Regions from separate parts of the Ectothiorhodospira lacustris genome, predicted to be linked through region 3. Evidence: predicted binding sites of a transcription regulator. Region 3 holds the regulator's gene; each other region holds the start of a gene.

Region 1 (6,034 bases), on a different contig from region 3:
GCGGCCTTGGCGGCGCGGGCCGCCTTGGCTTCGTCGGCCTTGCGCTTGGCCGCCTCACGCTCGGCCTTGCGCCGTTCCGCCGCCTCGGCCTTGGCCCGGGCCTCCGCCTCCTGGCGTTCCCGACGTTGCTGGGCCAGGCGCTTGATCTCTTCCTGGCGGCGCTGCTGTTCCCGCCTGGCCCCCAGCACGCCCTTGGCGTGGTGAAAGTACTGCACCAGTGGGATATGGGAGGGACAGACATAGGAACAGGAGCCACAGGCCACGCAGTCCATCAGGCCGTAATCGACGGCGCCGTCCATGTCCTCCTTGCGAATCCTTGCCGCCATCTCCAGGGGCATGAGCCCGCAGGGGCAGGCGGCCACACAGCGTCCGCAGCGGATGCAGGGCATGGTTTCCCCGATGTTGATCTCTTCCGCGGTGAGGGCGATGATCCCGTTGCTGCCCTTGATGATGGGGACCTGGGCGTGGGGCATCACCTGGCCCATCATGGGGCCGCCCATCAGCAGGCGGGCCGGCGGTTGCCGGGTGCCGCCGCAATGGGCGAGCAGGTCCTCCACCCGGGTTCCCAGCAGGACCTCCAGGTTGGCGGGGCGCTGGACTGCGCCGCCGCCGACGGTGACGATGCGGGAAATCAGTGGACGGCGCATGCGCACCGCCCGATGCACCGCATAGGCGGTGCCCACATTGTGGACGATCACGCCGATGTCGGCCCCCAGCTTGCCGGCCGGGATCTCGCGGCCGGTGACCGCCTTGATCATGTGTTTTTCCGAACCCATGGGATAACGGGTGGGCACCGCCATGGCTTCGATGGTGTCCATCTCGTAGAGGCGTGCCTGCAGGGCGGCCAGGGCCTCGGGCTTGTTGTCCTCCACCACCACCAGGGCCCGTCTGGCCCCCAGGGCGTGACGTATGATGCGAATGCCGTCCACCACCTCATCGGTACGTTCCCGCATCAGGCGGTCATCGCAGGTGAGGTAGGGCTCGCATTCGGAGCCGTTGATGATGAGGGTGTCGATGTGATGTCGGGACCCCAGGTTCAGCTTGATGGCGGCGGGAAAGGTGGCCCCGCCCATGCCCACCACCCCGGCCTCGGCCACCCGCTGGGCGATGATTTCCGGTTCCAGATTCAGGGCATGTTCCGGGTCCGGCTCTTCCTGCCGGCGATCCTCGCCGTCCGGCTCGATGACGATGGTCTCCACCGGCAGGCCGCTGGGGTGGGGCGCGGGATGGGGTTCCACCGCCAGGATCCGTCCGGAGGTGGGGGCATGCACGGCCGCCGATACGGCGCCGTCGCCGCGGGCGATCATCTGGCCCTTAAGGACGGTGTCGCCGGCGGTGACCACCGGGCGCGCGGCGGCACCGATATGTTGCTGCACCGGCAGATAGAGCCGTGCCGGCAGGGGCAGGGGCTCGATCGGCAATCCGCTGGTGGCCTGTTTGCGGTCATCGGGATGGACGCCGCCCTTGAACGCGGGCCGCTTGCGCATAAAAAAGAACATGGGGAGCACCTTCAGGCCGATTTGGGTTTGGGCCAGTGCCAGCGGCGCAGGCTGGGGGCTTCCGGCACCAGGGTCAGGCCCTGGGTAGGACAGACCTCCACGCATTTGCCGCAGCCGTTGCAGGCCTCGGTGAAGACCGTATGAATCTGCCGATTGGCACCCATGATGGCGTCGGTGGCGCAGACCTTGTAGCAGCGGGTGCAGCCGTTGCAGTGGTCGGGATCGATCACCGCAAAGGCGGGGACTTCCTCGCCCATGGCAGACAGGTCCACGGTGATGTCCAACTTGTCGGCCAGTTGCTGGGCCAGGAGCTTGCCGCCCGGCGGACACAGGGTCACCGGAGCCGTGCGGCTTGCCAGGGCCTGGGCGGCACTGGGGCAACCGGGCAGGCCGCACTGACCACAGTTGGTCCCAGGCAGCATGGCCTCGATCTCGTCAACCAGCGGGTCCTTTTCCACCCTCAGGTATTTGGCGGCCATGCCCAGGCCGTAGCCCAGGAGCAACCCCATGGTGGTGAGGATGAAAATGGCGGAAAGCAGGGAAGGTTCCATCGGAAGTACCTCCTGTCGCGGTCAGGCGAAGTTGAGTCCGGCGAATCCCATGAAGGCCAGGGACAACAGGCCGGCGACGATGAAGCCAATGGGGGCGCCGGCAAAGGCCGCCGGCACGTTGCTGATGGCCAGACGTTCCCGCAGGGCGGCAAAAATCACCATCACAAGAGTGAAGCCCAGGGCCGCGCCCAGACCGAAGGTCACGCTCTGCAAAAAGCCGTGGCCCTCCTGCACGTTGAGCAGGGCCACGCCCAGCACGGCGCAGTTGGTGGTGATGAGCGGCAGGAAGATCCCCAGCACCTGATGAAGGGCGGCGCTGGTCTTGCGGATGACCATCTCGGTGAACTGCACCACGGCGGCGATCACCAGGATGAAGGACAGGATGCGCAAAAAGCCCAGGTCCAGCGGTGCCAGCACGAAATACTCCAGCAGCCACCCCGCCACGGAAGCCAGGGTGAGCACGAAGGTGGTGGCCAGCCCCATGCTCAGGGCGGTGTCCAGCTTGTTGGAGACACCCATGAAGGGGCACAGCCCCAGAAATTGCACCAGCACCACGTTGTTGACCAGGGCGGTGCCCACGAGTAGCAGCATGAACTCTGTCACGGTCGGATCCTTCGGTTCGGTTGTCGAAGAATCTGCATCTTGTGTGCCACTTGGTGAATGCGCGTTTCAGGTGCGCAAATCAACGGGTTTTGCGGGAGATTGCACCGTGCTGGTGCGGATTTTCCTGTGGGGATCGTGACAGTGAGCGTGGGGCAGGGCGGGTTCTGTGGGGAATCCGACAAAGACATACCCCTCCCAATCCCGGGGAAAGCTCCGACATTGTTGCTGGCCCGGATTTTGCTGGATATTCGTCAGGAACCCAGCCCAACTCACCCGGGAGATACACCCCCATGAGCCAACCCGATCAACCCGCCGTCGCGGGCCTGGCCGATACCATCCGCACCCCGGAGGGGATGCTGCCGGCGCGCCTGTTCTTTGAAGCGGTGGAGCAGTCCTCGGTGGCCATCTCCATCACCGACACCAAGGCGAGCATCCTCTACGCCAATCCGGCTTTCGAGCGGGTGACCGGTTACGGGGTGGGCGAGGTGATCGGGCGTAATGAATCCATCCTTTCGGACCGTCACACCCCCGGGTTGGTCTACGAGACCCTCTGGGGTCGGTTGCGTCAGCTCAAGCCCTGGTCCGGGGTGCTGGTCAACCGGCGTAAGGACGGCAGCCGCTATCTGGCGGAACTGAGCATCGCCCCGGTGCTGGATGCCCGGGGCCAGCTCAGCCATTACCTGGGCATGCATCGGGATGTGACCGAGATGCATCAGCTGGAACAGCAGGTACGCAATCAAAAGGCCCTGATCGAGTCGGTGGTGGATGCGGAGCCGGTGGCCATTGCCCTGCTGGATGAGGCCGGTCAGGTCGTGCTGGACAACCAGGAATACAAGAAACTGACCGGCGACATGGGCGGGCGCGAGCCGGCCCGGGAATTTCTCACCGCCCTGGCCGAGAGCATGGGCGATGCGTTCGAGACCGCCCGCAGCACCGGGGAAGGCTTCGTCGACCGGGAGGTGCAGTTCGATCCGGGCGGCGGCGCAGCCCCCCGCTGGTTTTCCTGTTCCGGTACCTGGTTCAAGGAACGGGACACCAGCGCGGATTCCTTTTTCGAGGCACGTAAGGCCAATTATCTGGTGCTGGTGGCCAAGGAGGTCACCGAGATCCGCCGGCGGCAGGAAGAGATGCGCATGAATGCCCTGCGCGCCCTGACCGCCGAGGGCGAGCTGGTGGAGAGCATGCGCGAGACCCTGGCAGGCGCCATCTACCAGATGCAGGGCCCGGTCAACATGATTGCCGCCGCCGCCCAGCTGCTGGAGCGTCGCCGTCAGGGGGAGGGCGGTACCGATCCCTTGCTGAATGTGCTCCAGGATGCCCTGGCCGCCGGGCGCCGGGCCTTGCAGACCCTGGAAGACTCTATGCCGGAGGAGCGGGATGAGCCCTTGGCCCCGGTCAACATCAATGCCCTGTTGCGGGAGGTGCTGGGGTTGTCCACCCGGCGCCTGCTGGCCGCCGGGGTGGTGGTGGACTGGCAGCCGGCGCCGGTACTGCCCAGTGTGCTGGGCCGGGAGGGGCGGCTCCGGGGCATGTTCAAGCAACTGGTGGACAATGCCCTGGACGCCATGGACAGCGCCACCGGCGGGCGCCGGGAGATCCGCATCCTCACCGAGTCCCGGGGCGATGCGGTACATGTGAGCATCCAGGATTCCGGCCCGGGCATCCCCGAGCATCTGCGCTTGCGGGTATTCGAGCCCTTTGTCAGCACCAAGGGCCGTTCCGGCGGTCGCGCCGGGATGGGCCTGCCCATGGTCCAGGAAGTGGTCAACCAGCATGCCGGTCTGATCGAGATTGATCCCGGCTGTCATGAAGGCTGCCGTATCCGCCTGCAGTTCCCCACCGCCGCACGACGACAAGACCCGAACTGACCCAGGGAAGCCTCATGGTAATGTCTTCTTCAGCCTTAAGAGAGAATGGCGGGCAGCGCGCCGATTTGGTGGAGATGCAGCTGGACGCCCTCTACCAGGTGAGTCAGGTGCTCAGCCGTTCGGCGGATCTTCACGAGATCCTGTCCGACGTACTCCACGTACTGCACGAAGCCGCCGACATGCAGCGGGGAATGGTGTCGCTGCTGGACCCTTCCAGCGGTGAACTGATGGTGGGTGCCGCTCACACCGGCCATCGTGAGCAACTGGAAAAGGTGCGTTACCGTCCCGGTGAGGGCGTGGTCGGGGCGATCCTCAAGGAGGGCGATACCCTGGTGATCCGACGTATCGCCGATGAGCCCCGGTTTCTGGATCGCTTGCGTCTGTATGTGCCGGAGTTGCCCTTCATCGGCGTGCCCATCCAGGTGGGGGACGAAGCTCCCATCGGGGTGCTGGCCGCTCAGCCGGCTGCCGATGATGGGCTGCTCACCGAGCGGGCCCGTTTCCTGGAGATGGTGGCCAACCTGTTGGCGCAGACCGTGCGCCGTGCCTGGGACCTGGAAAAGGAGCGCCAGGCGCTGACCGATGAGCGGGACCGTCTGCGCCGGGAGGTGCGCAGCGGGTATCACCTGGATAACGTGGTGGGACATTCCCGGGAGATGCGCCGGGTGTTCGAACAGGTGCGTCAGGTGGCCAAGTGGCATACCACGGTGTTGATCCGGGGGGAGACCGGCACCGGCAAGGAATTGATCGCCAATGCCATCCACTACAATTCTTCCCGGGCCAATGGTCCCTTCATCAAGCTCAACTGCGCCGCCCTGCCGGATAACCTGCTGGAAAGCGAGTTGTTCGGCCACGAAAAGGGGGCCTTTACCGGTGCCGTGGCCCAGCGCAAGGGGCGCTTCGAGCAGGCCGACGGCGGTACCATCTTCCTGGACGAGATCGGCGAGATCTCCCAGGCCTTTCAGGCCAAATTGCTTCGGGTGTTGCAGGAAGGTGAGTTTGAGCGGGTAGGAGGTACCCGTACCCTCAAGGTGGATGTGCGGGTGGTGGCGGCCACCAACCGCAATCTGGAAGACGAAGTGGAGCAGGGGGAGTTTCGCGAGGATCTGTATTACCGCCTCAACGTGATGCCCATCTTCCTGCCCGCCCTGCGCAAGCGCACTGAGGACATCCCGGATCTGGCCCGTTTCCTGGTGGGCAAGCTGGCCAGGGCGCAGGGGCGCCCCCTGGATATCACCGATGGTGCCATCCGCACCCTGATGCGCCATGACTGGCCGGGCAACGTGCGTGAGCTGGAAAATTGCCTGGAACGGGCGGCCATCATGAGTGAGACGGGAAGTATCGATCTGGATGCGATCCAGCTCACGGGGCTGGAAGAGAAGCTGCCGTCGGCGCGCAAGGCCGTCGCCCCGCCTCCGGAAACGGATCTGGATGATCCGGAGCTGGACGAGCGGGAGCGGGTGATCGCCGCCCTGGAACAGGCGGGCTGGGTGCAGGCCAAGGCGGCCCGTCT
Region 2 (6,034 bases), on a different contig from region 3:
CCAAGTATGGAAAAAAAAAGCGGGCGGGGCTCGGTTAAGAGGCCCGCCCGCTTACCAGGGCGTCTGACTTTAGATCAATCAGGTCAGGCTTGGATCTGTCGACGCCGGCGGATACCTGCCAGACCCAGACCAAGAACCCCGCTACCCAGAAGCAGCAAAGTGCCAGGTGCGGGAACTTCGGTGACATTCACGCTGGTCAGGGCTGCCAACGTGAGGGTGTAATTGCCTGCAGTCAGACCTGAAACGTAAAGCTGAAATGAACTGGCGGGCACGCCGAGGCTGTGGCTTAGGTTGCCATCCTGGGGTCCGACACCCAGTGTCAGATTCAGCGATTCCGGGTTCACCTCATCGCTGCAGGTCAGTCCATTGGCGCATATTGCATTGCCGGTGGCGCTGCCGTTGGGTGACCATGTGGCAAATCCAGAGCCACCCGAAAGCTGGTTGAGAGTGAAGTTGGCGCTGATATTAGCTTGGGCGAAGCCCTGACCGTCTGTGGCCACCAGTGCCTGCAATTCGGGATTTGCGTCAAAATTCAGTTGAAGTTGCGCAGGGCCATCCCCCATCAGAGCAAAGTTCATGGTAAAGCTGGTATTTGATTGGATGTTCGTCGAGGCTTGAGCCTGCCCCTTGCCCTGAAGTTCGACCTCTGCTACTTGTTGGGTCGCCGTGGGGACGCCATTGACCAACTGTGCGGTGCTGATTTCGGCATTGGCATTGGCGTATGTCTCGCTACCCGGCCCAAACAGGCTGTAATTACCATTAGCGCGGGCAATCGAGCTGCCGGGTGCGTTGGCTGCAGGAACATTGAGGACGGGGGTAGGTGCGGTGCCGCAGTTGTTAGCAACGCTGCTGCAGCCGTCAGCAAAGGCTTGGGTGCTGCCATTCAGTGTGGCCGAATCTTCCACATTGAATGTGAAGCCGGGGTTCAAATTGGTTATTTGACCGCCCGTGTCCTGGTCGAAGAAATTGATGACCAGATTGCTAATGCTGAGATGAGAGCCTGCATACACATGAGCAGCCGCAGGCGCTGCCGCGCCAAGAGCAAACACAGCGGTAACGGCTGTGGCTAATAATTTTTGTTTTGTTTTCATTGGGTTGTCTCCGTTCGGTCCCGTATTCCGGTTGTATCGCGATGGGCTTGCATTACGGCGCTTCGGGTGAGTGACCTTTGCAATCCCACTGTGCTAGGGTTAGCAGCAATTATTGGGCCACTAAAATAATTTCCTTAAAAATCAGTATTTTGTTTTTTTTGTTTGTTATTGTGACGCCTTGTTTAGTATGGTCTTGTAAAATATTCCGACGTCGCAGTTTGGTGTTATTTCGGTATGGTCGGCTTATGCCTTTTTGTCGGGGGATTTTAGATCTTTCGGCTTGTAGGGTTATAATTATCGGCGGCAAGTAATTGGATTCTGTCTGGAAAGTCAGATCGGGCGTCACTCTCGGCCTGCGTTCCCCCCTCTTCAAGGTGTTATTATCGTGCGGGCAACGGGGTGGCCGTGTCCGAGACCCGGTACTGGGAGAATGGAGAAATGAACACACAAGAACCGTCCTTGGTGGAGCATTTCCAGGATTTTTTCCTGGTGCTGAAAGCGGACACTCAGGCTTTGCGCGAGCAGGTGTTCCAGATTCGCTACGATGTGTACTGTCGGGAGTTTGGCTATGAGAAGGAGGAGGACTGCCCCGGAGGAATGGAGCGGGATGATTACGACGCTCATTCGGAACACTGTCTGATCATGCATCGCCCCAGTGGTCAAGGTGCCGGCTGTATCCGTGTGGTGTCGCCCCACGAAGCTGAAAGCATTGCCCAAATTCCCATGGAACGCTTCTGTGGTCAAAGCCTGAATCATCCTGAATTGCATCCAGGGCTGCTGCCTCGGAGCGATCTGGCGGAAGTATCCCGCCTGGCGGTGCATACCCAGTTCAGGCGCCGTCAGGGTGAGTCCGAATCGCCTATCGGGCTGGCCATCGCCGAAACCATTACGGATGAGCAGCGTCGTACTTTTCCGTTGCTGGGACTGGCTTTGTTCTGCGCTGGCACTTCGCTAATGGGGCGACTGGGGCGGGAGCACGCCTTTGTGATGATGGAGCGACGACTGGCGCGAATGCTGCAGTCTGCCGGCTTTCCCTTTGTTCAGGTGGGTGAACCCATGGAATACCATGGACCACGGGCAGCCTACCATGTGACGGTGCAATCGGTGCTGGATTCGATGCGCAAGGATATCCGCGAATTGCATGATTTTGTCCACGAGAGCTTGAATAGCTGATGTTTGCTGTCTGATTTTTTGGGCACGGCGAGTGATTGCCTCGGTTGTCCTTGACAGCCATAAATCCTGCCCACGGTGAGGTTATGGCGATTTTTGTGATCCGATACCCGATATGATGTAGACAACATGATTTAATCCCGCTCGGGTCAGTATAACTGCGGGGCTAACTCATGTTCGATGCACGCTATGAGGTTATCGTTGCCGATACACCCGGCACTTTGCAAATACATCACGAGATCCGTTATCTGGTCTATTGCCTGGAAAAAGGCTTTGAGAATCCCGACACATTCCCCGATGGTCAGGAATCCGACCACTGGGATGCCAATGCCACTGCCTTCATCGTACGAGAGCGAGAGACGGGGCAATGGCTGGGGGCGATGCGTCTGGTGCATCCCGTACGAGGGGGGCTTCCGGTACATCGGCTCACCCATGTGAACCGGGATGGTGCCCCGGCAAGGACCGGCGCGGCCGCCGAGCTGTCACGGATCTGCGTCACGCAGGATTATGTTCGTCGCCAAACAGCGGGCTTGGCCCTTTCTGAAGGCCCAGGTTGGGGAATCCGTGGGGGCGATGGCTCCGGTGCCACCAGCGTTGGCTGGCGCAACCAGCAACGAGGGCCGCTGTTTAGGACGAGGCTTGCCGACGATGGCGAGTGCCTCAATCGGCAGGGCATGAACGCCATGGTCAGGCCTGCTGTGGTCGTGGAAAGTCGTGCTTGCTCACTGACGCTCCCCATGCGGTCCGAGTTGTTTGCCGTCATGCTGCGTGCGGCCATTGAGTATAGCCGCAACCAGGATATCCCCTACATGTATTTCCTGGTGAATCGGGCCTTGGCAAGGATGGTTCGCCGTTTGGGATTTGAATTTTCCCTGGCCGGTGTCCCTTGCGAGTACCGCGGCACCCGTTACCCCTATCTGGCTCATCTGGATACGGCCGTGCAACGAGCCACCCAGTCATCACCGGATATGGCCCGGCTGTTTCTGCATGGTGGAGAACCCTATCTCCTTGCTTCTACGTCTAGCCGGCATTGCCCAAAATGGCAGTAAGGGAGGCCAGGATCACCTCGCCGCGAAAGAGCACCCCGCCATCTTCAAGCAGTCCCAGGCAGGTGTGTCGTTGTTGTTGCAGGCGAGTGTGCCCCAGCCCGCCGCCATTATTGTCCACCTGCTGAGCATCGCTGACCAGCAGGTGCAGGGTATCGGCGCTGCGCAGGCGGCGTGCCAGCACTTGGTCCACGCTGAACTGGTGCGTGGTGTAAACCATGGGGTTGGCGTAGAAGTCATGGCCTGCTGCGTGGGTGCGTTCCAGTAGTGCACAGGAGATGAGGGCGGTTGGGAACATGTCGGGATAGTTGATGCGATCTTCCAGTTCATCGAAATAATCTGCCTGTCGGGCCAGTGACCCGGAGAGCAGATTCTTGGCATTGCTGTTGGTCATGAACTTGCGTTTGTGGAACCAGCGACCTTCCGGCAGCAGACTGCGGTCGGGTAATGGGGGTAAATCTTCAGATAGTTGGAAGGGCAGCGTCAGATCGGGTAGCGTCAGTGGGCGATCGGAATCCCTGATCTGTCCGAGCAATACCAAACCGTCGGCTTTTCTGACAACGACCCGATTGGAGCGGATCCAGTTGCCGTCCGGTGTGCGGGTTCGCTTGGTGGGCTTGATCTCCATGCGGAAGGGTTCATCGGTCCGAAGCACCCCTGCAAAGGTGAACTGATAGTTACGAAAAGCAGAGGGTGGCTCATCCAGTGCGCCGTCCATGGCCCGGTGCCGGGTTACCCTGTATTCTGCCAGGCATTCCATCTGAAATCCCAGGACGATGGGTCCCCCGAAGGGATTCTGGTGGATACGATGCCATTTGTCGGCGTCATGAAAGGGATTGAAGTCGTCGGTGGCATTACGAGCCACGTCCAGATGGATCTGGCGATAAACCTGCTCATTATCTGATGCACTGTCACTCATGGGACGTGTCTCCGGCCGTTCCCCCACGACGTTCATGGTGGTAACCAGACATGATTTGGTGATATTGGCGTTTCATGAACTCGCTTCATGTGGAGTAGGAAATGGTTTCGGTGCCGCTACCGACTCAGGGCGCCGTGGGATCTTCGGCCACCGCTTCAAGTTCGTTGGCCATCTGATCCAGTACGTCCAATCGTGGATCACTTGGTGCCAGCCGGCGAGCAGTGTTCAGGTAGCGCCGCATCCTGACCAGATACCCAAGATCAGCGCCGTAGGTTCGCTGCATGAAAAGAGCGAGGGATTGTGCGGCGCAGAGTTGGAAGATGGGATTTTGCGGCGCTTCACGGGTGCCGATTTCGAAAAGACGGATGGCGGACTCGTACTGACCATCTGAAAGTGCACGCTGACCTTCGTTGTAGAGCTTGCTCAGTGCGGGAGACTCACTGATGGCGGAAAGGTTGGCATCGGCGTTCCGGAGCGGGCGTCCGCTGAGTGTGCCTTGGGTGATGAATTGAAGCAATCGCCTCAGGGTGGAATGGGTATATTCACTCAGTGGTTGAGGAAGGGGTAGCGCGTTGACTTCCGCACGAATTGACGGCCGCACGACTAGGCTATACATGATGGGAATCACGAACAGGGTGAGAATGGTTGATACCAGCAGGCCCCAGACGATGGCGCCGGCCAGTGGTCCCCACATCAGCGATTTCCCTCCAAGTCCGATTGCCAGCGAGAACAGTCCTGCAATCGTCGTCACTGAGGTGATGATGATTGGGATGAATCGACGCCGGGCGGCGTGGAGTACCGCGTGCATCAGCGGCATCCCGCTGCGTAGGCGATCGTTGGCGGCGGAGATAAGGACGATGGCGTCGTTCACGGCGATCCCGGCCAAAGCGACGACACCATAGAGGGTATACACGCTCAGCGGTTGCTGGCTCACAAGCAGGCCGATCAGGACGCCGGTGAGGGCCATGGGCACCACGGTCAGCACGATCAGGGGCTGGGTGTAGCTGCGGAACTGGGTGCCCAATATCAGGTAAACCAGCATCAGTCCCAGCAAGAACAGCCAGCCCAGGGCTTCGATGCTCTCCACGATATCGTCGAAGTCACCGGTGAAGTCCAGGTCGATGTTGGGGAAAGCAGCGGCATGTCGAGCATCCCACCCCCGCTGAACCAGGCGATGGACGCTGGCCGCGTCCATGATGCTCTCGTCCAGATTCGCCTCGACGGTGATTGTGCGCCGAAGATTGAAGTGCCGGATATTGCCGTCAGCGCGAATCACTTCGTGATGGACGAGCTGCTCAAGAAGAATGGGGCGTCCGTCCGGTACGCTGATGGGGGTTTGCAGAAATCGGCCGATATCTTCCAGCGCTTCGGCCTTGGCCTGGACGCGCACCCCGATCTTTTCACCACGATCGCGCATTTCCGCCACCACCTCGCCGTCGGTCAGAAGGCGAAGGTCACGGATCACATGGCCTGGGTCCAGTCCTGCGCGCAAGATGGCGTCCGGGTTGAGGCGCACCGAGAGTTCCATGCCGCCTGCGTATGCGTCATCAACGATATCGTGAACCGCCGGTATTTCCCCCAGTATATGGATCACGCGATCGGCGGCTCTGCGGATCTCATCCAGGTCGTCGCCACGTACCTTGACGCTGATCGGGCGCCCCATAGGTGGTGCGCCGGCGATGCGGCGCTCGATCCAGATGGATTCGGGCCCGGGGATATCTGCAGCGCTTTTGCGCACTGCAGTGATGATGTCGTCCACATGCCGCCCCGTGCGGGCCTGAGGGTAAAGGCTGATCTGGATTTGGCCC
Region 3 (6,034 bases):
GGAGGCCACGGGCAGGGTGATGACCGGTACCTTCAGGCCCAGTACCTCCCGGTTGCACCGCCCCCCATGGAGGCGGTCGATATCTGCGAATGTGACATCGACCTGGTCTTTCAGATCGATGATCAGACGCAGGTATTTGCTGGTCTTGATGGCGCTGTCACCGTACATGGCACGAATGTTCAGGACGCCCAGTCCCCGGACCTCCAGAAAGTTTTCCAGCACCGGCGGGCAGGTACCTCGCAGGATGTCCGGGGCGATACGGGCAAATTCGGGGGCATCATCAGCAATCAGACGGTGTCCGCGGCTGATGAGTTCCAGCGCCAGTTCGCTTTTGCCGATGGCGCTTTCTCCCGTCAGCAGAACCCCGATGCCCAGTACTTCCATGAAGACACCGTGCAGGGTGACGGTCTCCGCCAATTTGTCGCTGAAGAAATAGCGCAGGATATTGATGATTTCGTGGCCGTGCAGGGTGGTGGCCAGCAGGGGCACCGACTGCTTGTCCGCCAGTGCGCACAGTTCCGGCTGAGCCGCCAGACCGTCGGTGACGATCAGGATGGCAGCGGTCCCGTTGACCAGCTGTTCCAGGATATCCCGCTGGGAGTTCTTGCGCAGGTTCCACAGGTAACGCATTTCATCCGGACCCAGTACCTGGATCTGGTTGGGATGGATGATGTTCAGGTGCCCGACCAGTGAAGTGCTGCCGTGGGGCGTGGCCTGGTGAGCGATACGTCGCTCGCTGCCTTGGTGACCGGCCACCCAGCGCAGGGCGAGGCGCTCTTCCATGGCCTCGACGACATGGCGGACGGTGAGGGTTTCGATGGTCACGGCTGTGCGGGGCTTTCGGTATCCCAGTGGTGTACCAATGCCAGCAGATCTTCCGGTCCCTGGGCGCTGCGCAGCCTTGCCAGAGTCTCCGGATCAGAGAACATGCGGGCCAGCAACGCGAGGATCTGCAGGTGTTCGTCGGTACATTCGGTCGGGACCACCAGGGCGAACAGGATGTCCACGGGTTCGCTGTCCGGGGCATCATAGTCTACCCCCTTTCCCAGTTTGAGCAGGGCGGCACAGGCTTCGTCAGCGCCGGCCAGACGGCCGTGGGGAATGGCGACGCCATGCCCCAGGCCGGTGCTGCCCAGGCGTTCCCGGGCCAGCAGACTGTCGAAGATCTCTCCCTGGGTCAGCCTGGGCAGGTGGCTCGAAAGCATTTCACCCAGCATCTCCAGAGCGCGTTTCTTGCTGCTGACGTCCGGCAGACAGCAGACGCGCTCCGGGGCGAGAAGATCACCGATGTTCATGGATGTCTCACCCGACGTGGTTGCGGTGGGAGCCTTCGGCGCGGTGGTGGTCCTTGAGCTTTTCCTTGTGCTTGACCACCTGGCGGTCCAGCTTGTCGACCAGGGCATCGATGGCGGCATACATGTCGGCTTGGGTGGCATCGGCAAAGATGGTGTTGCCGCTGACCAGCATGTTGGCTTCCGCCTTCTGCTGCAGTTTCTCCACGGTCAGGACCACATGCACGTCAATGACGTTGTCGAAGTGGCGCTCCAGGCGCTGGAACTTGTCATTGACATAGTCGCGCAGGGCGTCGGTCAGGTCCACGTGATGACCGGTGAGGTTGATCTGCATGAGGTAACTCCTTGGTTAGGATGTGAATGTGAGGCCTTGGGAACTCAGACGAGGCGCTTGCGTTCGTTGGATGGCGGGATTGCCATGGCCTCGCGATACTTGGCAACGGTGCGCCTCGCTACCTGGATGCCCCGATCCACCAGGATCTGGGCAATCTTGCTGTCACTCAGGGGCTTGCCCTGGGGCTCTTCGGCAATCAATTTGCGGATCATGGCACGGATGGCCGTGGCGGAGCACTCCCCCCCATCGGCCGTCCCCACATGACTGGAGAAGAAATACTTGAATTCGTAAATCCCTTTCGGGGTGTGCATGTACTTCTGGGTGGTGACACGGGAGATGGTGGATTCATGCATCTCCAACTGCTCGGCGATGTCCCGCAGCACCAGGGGTTTCATGGCCTCGTCGCCGTGTTCCAGAAAGGCGCGCTGATGCTCCACAATGGCGGTGCCTACCCGCAGCAAGGTTTCGTTGCGGCTTTGCAGGCTCTTGATGAACCAGCGGGCCTCTTGCAGGCTGTTGCGCAGGTAGACGTTATCCTGACTGGAATCGGCCCGCCGTACAAAGCTGGCATAAAGCGGGTTCACTCGCAACCGGGGGGCGACTTCCGGGTTCAGTTCCACCTGCCAGTATCCCTCGCGCTTGCGCACGAAGACGTCGGGAATGATGTATTCCGGTGAGCTGGAGCTGATCAGGGTGCCCGGGCGGGGATTCAGGCTCTGTATCAGGGCCATCACCGCCTGCAGTTCTCCGTCGGCCAGTCCCAGTCGGCGCTGTACGCCTTTGAAATCACGGGTACCCAGGGCTTCGAGATGATCGCGCACCAGGGTCCTGGCCTCGGCCAGCCAGGCGGTATCCGGCGAGAACTGCTCCAGCTGCAGCAGCAGGCATTCTGAGAGATCGCGCGCGCCCACGCCCACGGGGTCCAAGTGCTGGACCATGCGCAGTACGGCTTCCACCTCATCCAGCTCCAGTTCCAGTTCCTGGTCCTGAGCCAGTCCGGCATGGATCTGTTCGATGGGTTCTCCCAGGTAACCGTCATCGTTGATGGCGTCGATGAGGGTCATGGCAATGACCTGATCCCGCTCGCTCAGGGGGGACAGGTTGATCTGCCAGAGCAGGTGATCACGCAGGTCCTCACCGGGGGCACTCTGGTTCTCGAACAGGTCGCGACCGTCGCCGTCCCCCCCCTGGCCGCCGCCGGTTGCCGGCATGTCGTAGAGGTCTTCCCAGTTGCTGTCCACCGGCAGCTCTTCGGGAATGTTCTCCGAGGCATCGCCTGTGCCGCCCGGTTCCGCGGGCTCTTCGAATTCCCGGCCCCCCGCATCCTTGTCGGTGCTGTCCGGCCTGCTGTCCATCTCTTCCCGCTGGGCCGCCGCCTCGTCCACACCGGTATCCAGGTCGGCGTCGGCGCCTTCCAGGGCTTCCAGCATCGGGTTGGTCTCCAGCGTCTCCTGGATCTGGGCCTGTAGCTCCAATGTGGACAGCTGCAGCAGCCGGATGGCCTGCTGCAGCTGTGGTGTCATGGTAAGGCTCTGGCCGAGACGGAGCTGGACAGAAGGTTTCAGCATAGGATGTGGCGTACCACCGGAGTCGTCAGGCAGGCGTTGAGTGGTCCCGGCAGTGTCGACGGCTCTTTTCCGTCATGCGCGGGGTCTGTCATCCGGATTATACGGCTTGGCACGAAAAATGTGACCCAGTGTGGGGAAACCATGAGATGGCTCAAAAACTGTACTTTCATAGTCGGAAATGGTCGCCCAGATAGACCCGTCTGACCTGGGGGTCGGCCAGCACCACTTCCGGCGGCCCTTCGCTGATCAGATGCCCGTCGCTCAGGATATAGGCGCGGTTGCAGATGCCCAGGGTCTCGCGAACGTTGTGATCGGTGATCAGCACCCCGATCTTGCGCGATACCAGATGGGTGATGATGCGCTGGATCTCGATCACGGAAATGGGGTCCACTCCGGCAAAGGGCTCATCCAGCAGGATGAAGGCCGGCTCCGTGGCCAGGGCGCGGGCAATCTCCACCCGGCGCCGCTCGCCACCCGAGAGACTGATGCCCAGGCTCTCGCGGATGTGCATGATCTGAAACTCTTCCAGCAGGGATTCCATGTGTTCATGGCGCTGGGCGCGGTTGAGGTCGCGGCGTGTTTCCAGTACGGCAAGGAGATTGTCTTCCACCGACAGCTTGCGAAACACCGAGGCCTCCTGGGGCAGATAGCCGATCCCCAGTTGCGCCCGGGCATGCATGGGTAGGGGGGTGATGTCCTTGTCGTCCAACTCGATGCGGCCGCCGTCGCAGGGGATGAGGCCGACGATCATGTAAAAGCAGGTGGTCTTGCCGGCCCCGTTGGGACCCAGCAGGCCGACGACTTCGCCGCTGTTCACCTGCAGAGAAACGCCGTCCACCGGTTTGCGGGCACGGTACTGTTTGACCAGGTCGCGGGTCTGCAGGCGGCTCATCGTGCGCCCTCGGCCGGGGCGGGAGCCTGATCCCTGGGAGTGAAAATCGCTTCGACGCGCCCGGTATCCCCGGTACGGGCTTCCAGGGTGGCCGTGCGCAGGTCATAGATGATGCGGCTGCCCCGGAACTCGTCCGCGCCCTGCCGGACGCGGGCACTGCCGCTCAGTTCCATGCGTTGCTCGGTGGGAAAGAACTCCATACGTGCGGCCTCGGCACGGACTTCCCGCCCCTGCGGGTCCTGGGTGCGTAGAGTTGCCGGTCGGCCTTCCGAGGTCATGCGCTCCAGGACCCGGCCCGGCGTATGGACCGTGACTGTATCACCGGTGATTTCCGTGGCGCCCTGGGTAATGCGTACACCGCCGCGGTAGGTGCTGATGCCTCGGTTGTCGTCCAGGGTGGCCGAGTCCGCCTCGATCCGGATGGGCAATGTCCGGTCCACCTGTGCCTGGAGCGGTCCGGCCAGCAGCAGGATGGCCAGTGCCGGGATCATGAGCCGCCCAGGGAGGCATTGAAAAACTCCCTCGCCGTCGCTCCCGCGAGGGCGGGAGCCCATGCTTTTCACTCCGTGACTGGATGCCCGCTTGCGCGGGAATGACGACCTGAGGAAGGCCGGCCGCATTCTGCTGGACCTTGATTCCCGCGGGTGCGGAAATGGCTGACTTGGAGCAACCCTAGTGGGGAACATAGACACCCCGTGCGTCACGTTTGAGTTCCAGAATTTCATGCCGAAGGTCCAGGAACAGACCTAGACCCTCGGCCTCCTGATAGGTGGTCCGCAGGTGTGCCGGGGCGTCGGTGACGGCCTGACGGGGGCCCGGCCAGAGGGTGGTGTCCCTGGTGGTGATGGTGATCGGACCTCGCTCGCCCTCGGCGGCGCGGTGGATGTGTACCTCGCCCAGCAATTTGACTTCATCGCCGGCGGGGGAGATCCAGCCCTGCTCGGAGCGCAGGGTCCAGGTGGCGCCGGGGCTGTACCGCAGGATCAGTACCGGGGTTTCCAGCCAGCGGGACCCGTCCGCCTGACGCTGTTCCATACGCTGACCGCGAAGCTGGTAACGGGGTTCACCAAGGGGATCCATATGGATGGCCGCGTATTGTTCCAGAAAGAAATCGGTCCCTTCGGTGGCCGCCTCTTCCAGCACCCGTCGGCGTTCATCGGCGTCCCGTGCCAGCCAGAAGCCGATGGCCGCAGCCAGGCTCAGCAGCGCGATCAAGAACAGGGAGGGCAGCTTCATCCCAGGTAGGTGGTCAGGGCGGCCTGCAGGGTGCCCTGGGCCTCCATGATGAATTCACAGGCCTCCCGGGCGGCGCCTCGCCCCCCCGGTTGCCGGGTCACATAGTGGGCGTGCTCCCTGACCAGGGCATGGGCATCGGCCACCGCAATGGCCAGGGCCACCCGGCGCATCACCGGCAGGTCCACCACATCATCGCCCACATAGGCGGTTTCCTCGGCGCTGACGCCGGCATCTGTCAGCAGGCCGTCCAGGGCCTCCAGCTTGTCGCGCCGGCCCTGGACCACGAGCCGGATTCCCAGATCCTGCATCCGGTGCTCCACGACCCCTGAACGCCGGCCCGTGAGGATGCCCACCTGAACGCCGCTGTCCGCCAGCATGCGCATGCCCTGCCCATCCTTGCTGTTGAAGGCCTTGTACTGGCGCCCGTCATCGTCCAGGAACAGACTGCCGTCGGTGAGCACGCCATCCACGTCGAAGATGACGAAGCGCACCCGTCGTGCGCGTTCAGTGAGAGTATCGGTCATGGGCTAAGATACCATGGGTCGGGTGGGGGTCAGACCACGCCGGCGCGCAGCAGGTCATGCATGTTGAGCGCTCCCACCAGTCGCTGGGCCTCGTCCAGCACCGGCAGGGCGCTGATCTTGTGGTCTTCCATGATCTTCAGGACTTCGGCTGCCAGCATGGTGGGAGAGGCGGTCTTGAATTGGCGGGT
Region 4 (6,034 bases), on a different contig from region 3:
CACCCTGACCCGCAAGGCCGACGAAGTGCTGATGCTCAAGTACGTGGTGCAGAACGTGGCCCACAACTACGGCAAGACCGCCACCTTCATGCCCAAGCCCCTGGTGGGCGACAACGGCAGCGGCATGCACGTGCATCAGTCCCTGGCCAAGGACGGGCAAAACCTGTTTGCCGGTGACAAATACGGCGGCCTGTCCGAAACCGCCCTGTACTACATCGGCGGCATCATCAAGCACGCCCGCGCCCTGAACGCCTTCACCAACGCCTCCACCAACAGCTACAAGCGTCTGGTGCCCGGCTTCGAAGCTCCGGTGATGCTGGCCTATTCCGCCCGCAACCGTTCCGCTTCCATCCGGATTCCGTGGGTGTCCAGCCCGAAGGCCCGTCGCATCGAGGTGCGCTTCCCCGACTCCACTGCCAACCCCTACCTGGCCTTCGCCGCCATGCTGATGGCCGGCCTGGACGGCATCCAGAACAAGATCCACCCGGGCGAAGCCATGGACAAGAACCTGTACGACCTGCCCCCCGAAGAGGAAAAGCAGATCCCGCAGGTTTGTCATGCCCTGGACCAGGCCCTGGAAGCCCTCAACAAGGACCGCGCCTTCCTCACCGCCGGCGGTGTGTTCACCGACGACATGATCGATGCCTACATTGATCTGAAGATGGAAGAAGTCACCCGTCTGCGCATGACCACCCACCCGGTGGAGTTCGATCTGTACTACAGTCTGTAAGTACAAGACGGGTCAGCAGTCCGGAAGCACCGAACCCCCGGCTTGCCGGGGGTTCTTTTTTCCGTGCAAGCGACCTGGAACAGAGGATACAAAGGACACCGCCATGCCCCTGTTGCTCCTGCTGCTGATACTCGCCGTGCCCGTCCAGGCCCAGATCTACCAGTGGACTGACGAGCAGGGACGCCCCGCCTTCGGCGACACGCCACCGGACGGGGTCGATGCACGCCCGATCCGGGTTGACCGGCCCGCGACCCTCCCCGGCTTGCCCGATGCCCGACAGATCCTGCAGCCGCCCCCCCCTTCCGCAACAGAGGAATCGGAGGACGCCTATCAGCGGCTGACCATCAACCAACCGGAACAGGACGGCGTGGTACGCACCAACCTGGGGCAGGTCGACATCGCCGTGAATCTAAGCCCCACTCTCAAGACGGACCTGGGACACCGAATCCGGATCCGCCTCAACGGCGACGCCGCCGTCACCACCCAGGCCACCCAGACCACCCTGGAAGACGTGCCGCCGGGGACGCACACCCTGCAGGCAGAGGTCCTGGATGAGGGCGGCAGCGCCCTGATCCGCTCCGACACGATCACCTTCCACCTCCTGCGCACCACCGTACAGCAGCAATCCCGACCACGCCCCTGAAGCCCGCGCGCCAATCGCCGGCCCGGACCCGGCGCGCACCATCATGGTGCATACTATGCTCCAAAGGCGCCGGAACATCCCTCACGCCCTGACCGCCGATGCCCCGGAAGCGGCGCCCCGAAGCCGTCTTGCGGGATGAATGCGCGATTCCCGCGGGCGGCATCATTCTGGTTTGTTTCTTGCATTAGGGAATCCGTATGCCTCACGATCACAGCCTGCACCGACAACTGCTGGAGACCCTGACCACCGCCGTCCTGGTGGCAGATGATCAGCTGCGCCTGGTCTACATGAACCCGGCGGCGGAGATGCTGATGGAGATGAGCCTGAACCGGATCCAGGGCCTACCCATCCAGGGACTGTTCCGGGAAGACGAAACCTTTATCGCCAGCCTGAGGCAATCCCTGGACACGGGCCACCCGTTTACCGAGCGGGAACGACTCCTGGCCCTGCATTTCGCCCGGGAGGTGACCGTGGACCTGACCGCCTCCCCCCTCTCCGAGCCGGGGCACGCCAGACAGTTGCTGGTGGAACTGATCCAGGTGGACCGGCAGTTGCGCATCACCCGGGAAGAGCAACTCCTCAACCAGCAATCCGCCACCCGGGCCTTGGTCCGGGGCCTGGCCCACGAGATCAAGAATCCCCTGGGAGGGCTGCGCGGCGCGGCCCAGCTCCTGGAACGGGAGCTGCCGGACCCTGAGCTGCAGGAGTACACCCGGATCATCATCGGCGAGGCAGATCGCCTGCAGAATCTCGTCAACCGGATGCTGGGACCCAACAGCCTGCCCCACTCCCGCCCCCTCAACATCCACCGGGTGCTGGAGCATGTCCGCAGCCTGGTGAGCGTCGAAGCCCCGGAAGAGATTCACATCCGCACCGACTACGACCCCAGTATCCCCGATGTCAACGCCGACCAGGACATGCTGATCCAGTCGGTACTCAATATCGTGCGCAACGCGGTGCAGGCCCTGGATGATGGCGGAGAAATCCGCCTGCGGACCCGGGTGCGGCGCCAGTACACCATCGGCCAGATCCGTCACAAGCTGGTGGCCCTGATCCAGGTCATCGACGATGGGCCGGGTATCAGCGAGGACATCCGCGAGCGCATCTTCTTTCCCATGGTCTCGGGCCGCGCCGGGGGTACGGGGCTTGGGCTTTCCATCGCCCAATCCCTGCTCAACCAGATGGGCGGCCTGATCGAGTGTACTTCCCGTCCGGGGCAGACGGTGTTTTCACTGCTGATCCCCGTGGAGCTTATGGATGACTAGACGTGAACATATATGGGTCATTGATGACGACCGATCCATCCGCTGGGTGCTGGAACGGGCCATGAACAAGGCCGGCATCGAGGTCACCTCCTTCGCCTGTGCCGCCGAGGCCCTGGAATGCCTCGAACGCGACGTACCGGACGCGCTGGTGACGGACATCCGCATGCCGGGCATGGACGGCTTGGAACTGCTCAGCCGGCTGCAGCGGGAACACCCGGAACTGCCGGTGATCATCATGACCGCCCATTCGGACCTGGAAAGCGCGGTCTCCGCCTACCAGGGCGGCGCTTTCGAATACCTGCCCAAGCCCTTCGACGTGGACGACGCGGTCTCGCTGGTGAAACGGGCCTGTCAGGCACGGCGGGAGCGAGGCCGGGAGGAACCCTCCGGCAACAGCAAGACCCCGGAGATCATCGGCGAGGCGCCGGCCATGCAGGAGGTATTCCGCGCCATCGGTCGACTGTCGCGCTCCAACATCACCGTTCTCATCAACGGCGAGTCGGGCACCGGCAAGGAGCTGGTGGCCCACGCCCTGCACCGCCACAGCCCCCGGGCACACATGCCCTTCATCGCCCTGAACACCGCCGCCATTCCCAAGGATCTGCTGGAATCGGAACTGTTTGGTCACGAGAAGGGGGCTTTCACCGGTGCCCAGAGCGCCCGTCGCGGACGCTTCGAACAGGCGGACGGCGGCACCCTGTTCCTGGACGAGATCGGTGACATGCCGGCGGAACTACAGACCCGGCTGTTGCGGGTACTGGCGGACGGCGAGTTCTACCGGGTCGGCGGGCACATGCCGGTGAAGGTGGATGTACGCATCATCGCCGCCACCCACCAGAACCTGGAAAGCCGGGTCCAGGAAGGCCTGTTCCGGGAAGACCTTTTCCATCGGCTGAACGTGATTCGCATTCATGTCCCGGCCCTGCGGGAACGGCGCCAGGACATCCCCCTGTTGCTGAATCACTTCCTGGGGACGGCAGCGGCCGAGCTGAACGTGGAGCGCAAGGTCCCGTTGCCGGAGGTGATGGAGTATCTCTCGGCCCTGGACTGGCCCGGCAATGTGCGGCAACTGGAAAACCTGTGCCGCTGGCTCACGGTCATGGCCTCGGGCCGGGAGATCCACACCAACGACCTGCCGCCGGAACTGCACGAGCGCTCCGGCAACAGCCACGGCGGCGGCTGGGAGGAAGAGCTGGCTCACTGGGCGGAACAGGAACTGGCGCGGGGCAATGCCTCCCTGCTGGACCGGGCCACCCCGGCCTTCGAGCGCATCATGATCAAGGCCGCCCTGAAGAAGACCGGCGGGCGACGCCAGGATGCGGCAAAACTACTGGGCTGGGGGCGCAACACCCTCACCCGCAAGATCAACGAACTGAACATGGATGAGGGTGAGGATCTGGGGGCCTGATGCCCCTCAGTTCAGCTGCAGGGTCCCCGTCAGCTCCGACACATGGCCAAACCCGTGGCGCTTCAGGTAATCCTGAATACCCTGGTTGATCTTTTGGCACAGCAACGGATCATAGAACAGCCCCGTCCCCACCCCGACCGCTGTGGCCCCCGCCAGCAGGAACTCGATGGCATCGGTGGCACAGGCCACCCCGCCCTGGCCGATGATGGGCACCCCATGGGGCTTGGCCACCTGATAGACCTGATGCACCCGCAGCAGGGCCACCGGCTTGACGGCCGGACCGGACAGGCCGCCCTGGTTGTTGCCGATCACGGTGCGGCGACGCTCGGCATCGATGGCCATCCCCATCAGGGTGTTGATGGCGGAAAAGGCATCGGTGCCGGCCTCGATGCAGCGCCGGGCATTGGCGGCGATGTCCGTCTGATTGGGAGAGAGCTTGGTGATCAGCGGCTTGCCGGTGGCCTTGCGACAGGCCGCCACCACCCGGGCGGACATGTCCGGATCATTGCCGAAGGCCACCCCACCCTCCTTCACGTTGGGGCAGGAGATGTTGATCTCGATGGCATCCACCGGAGAATCATCAAAACGGCGGGTGACTTCGATGTATTCCTCGATGGTGGAGCCGGAAACATTGGCGATGAAACGGGTCTCGTCATAGTCCAGGCCGGGCAGGATCTCGTCCACCACGAAGTCCACCCCCGGATTCTGCAGGCCGATGGCATTGAGCATGCCGCCGGGGGTCTCGTAGACCCGATGAGGGGCGTTGCCCGAACGGGCCTGACCCGTGGTGCCCTTGAGACAGACGGCGCCCACATGACGATTGGAGAAACCCGCCACACGGGTATACTCCTCGCCGAACCCCACGCAGCCCGAGAGCAGCACCAGGGGAGAGGCCATGGAAAGCCCGCAAAAATCGATCGCAAGGGCCTGTTTAGGGGAAGTGTCGACTGGCATGTTTCATATCGTCCTGTATCAACCGGAGATACCGCCCAACACGGGTAACGTCATGCGCCTGGCGGCCAATAGCGGCTGCCGGCTGCACCTGATCCACCCGCTGGGGTTCACGCTGGATGACGCACGCCTGCGGCGCGCAGGGCTGGATTATCGGGATATGGCTCCGGTGACGGAGTATGACAGCCTGGGGGCCTTCTCGGAAGCCATACAGCCGCAGCGGCTGTTCGCCCTGTCCACCCGAGGCAACCGGGTCTACAGCGAGATCCCGTTTCAGACGGGGGATGCCTTCCTGTTCGGCCCGGAAACCCGGGGCCTGCCGGAGGTGGTGCTGGAAACGCTCCCCGCGGAGCAACGCCTGCGCGTCCCCATGATGCCGGGGAGCCGCAGCCTCAACCTGTCCAACTCGGTGGCCGTGGTGGTGATGGAGGCCTGGCGGCAACTGGGCTACCCCGGTGCCGCCACCTGAAGATGTGCAGAGCAAGACATACCCCTGCCTATCCCGTCATTCCCATGCCCTATCCCGTCATTCCCGCGCCCTATCCCGTCATTCCCGCACCCTATCCCGTCATTCCCGCGAAGGCGGGAATCCAGTGACGAACTGAAAACCCTGGACTCCCGCCTTCGCGGGAGTGACGATGTTTTCCTGCGGAAACGACGCTGCTTTCCAGCGGGAGCGGCGATGTTTTTCAGAACGACGCCTGACGTGACATGCACAAGCCCGTGTCAAAGGGGCCGTCAGACAGCTAGAACTCCGGCTTGGGGTCCCGGCTCAGCAGCTCTTCCACCGCAGCCATCGGCGCCAGCCCTTCATAAAGGACCCGGTACACTTGCCGACAGATGGGCATGTCCACCTTCAGGGCGGCGGCCTTGGCCACTGCCACCCGGGCGGTGCGCACACCCTCCACCGCCTGGCCGATGGCCGCCACCGCTTCATCCATCCCCTGCCCCTGGCCCAGGGCCAGGCCGAGGCGACGATTGCGGGACTGGTTGTCGGTACAGGTGAGCACCAGATCCCCCAGACCAGACAACCCCAT

Evidence for each region. The regulator sigma-54, encoded in region 3, starts transcription at its own class of promoters, with help from an activator protein. The targets are predictions, from matches to a motif close to TGGCANGNTNCNTGCTT.
Region 1: a site for sigma-54 is predicted at 2,686-2,702, ahead of rsxA (electron transport complex subunit RsxA). Genes of this name have one in related genera too.
Region 2: a site for sigma-54 is predicted at 1,195-1,211, ahead of LQ952_RS14805 (EDSAP-1 family PEP-CTERM protein). Genes of this name have one in related genera too.
Region 4: a site for sigma-54 is predicted at 1,542-1,558, ahead of glnL (nitrogen regulation protein NR(II)). Genes of this name have one in related genera too.

What each region holds. Positions count from the first base shown of each region.
Region 1 is NZ_JAJNQM010000019.1:27,668-33,701, forward strand. Features, by position in the region: gene rsxC (electron transport complex subunit RsxC) at 1-1,499, opposite strand, end outside; gene LQ952_RS05655 (RnfABCDGE type electron transport complex subunit B) at 1,511-2,050, opposite strand; gene rsxA (electron transport complex subunit RsxA) at 2,072-2,653, opposite strand; gene nifL (nitrogen fixation negative regulator NifL) at 2,944-4,521, shown strand; gene nifA (nif-specific transcriptional activator NifA) at 4,542-6,034, shown strand, end outside.
Region 2 is NZ_JAJNQM010000112.1:308-6,341, forward strand. Features, by position in the region: partial or broken gene LQ952_RS14800 (hypothetical protein) at 1-38, shown strand, start outside; gene LQ952_RS14805 (EDSAP-1 family PEP-CTERM protein) at 84-1,091, opposite strand; gene LQ952_RS14810 (PEP-CTERM/exosortase system-associated acyltransferase) at 1,530-2,264, shown strand; gene LQ952_RS14815 (GNAT family N-acyltransferase) at 2,435-3,310, shown strand; gene LQ952_RS14820 (hypothetical protein) at 3,282-4,226, opposite strand; partial or broken gene LQ952_RS14825 (efflux RND transporter permease subunit) at 4,351-6,034, opposite strand, start outside.
Region 3 is NZ_JAJNQM010000030.1:11,321-17,354, reverse strand. Features, by position in the region: gene hprK (HPr(Ser) kinase/phosphatase) at 1-825, opposite strand, end outside; gene LQ952_RS07615 (PTS sugar transporter subunit IIA) at 822-1,295, opposite strand; gene hpf (ribosome hibernation-promoting factor, HPF/YfiA family) at 1,303-1,626, opposite strand; gene LQ952_RS07605 (RNA polymerase factor sigma-54) at 1,671-3,194, opposite strand; gene lptB (LPS export ABC transporter ATP-binding protein) at 3,361-4,086, opposite strand; gene lptA (lipopolysaccharide transport periplasmic protein LptA) at 4,083-4,577, opposite strand; gene lptC (LPS export ABC transporter periplasmic protein LptC) at 4,759-5,322, opposite strand; gene LQ952_RS07585 (KdsC family phosphatase) at 5,319-5,846, opposite strand; gene LQ952_RS07580 (KpsF/GutQ family sugar-phosphate isomerase) at 5,876-6,034, opposite strand, start outside.
Region 4 is NZ_JAJNQM010000007.1:4,417-10,450, forward strand. Features, by position in the region: gene glnA (glutamate--ammonia ligase) at 1-730, shown strand, start outside; gene LQ952_RS02505 (DUF4124 domain-containing protein) at 834-1,373, shown strand; gene glnL (nitrogen regulation protein NR(II)) at 1,571-2,638, shown strand; gene ntrC (nitrogen regulation protein NR(I)) at 2,631-4,046, shown strand; gene LQ952_RS02520 (dihydroorotate dehydrogenase) at 4,053-5,000, opposite strand; gene LQ952_RS02525 (tRNA (cytidine(34)-2'-O)-methyltransferase) at 4,999-5,466, shown strand; gene LQ952_RS02530 (NAD(P)H-dependent glycerol-3-phosphate dehydrogenase) at 5,744-6,034, opposite strand, start outside.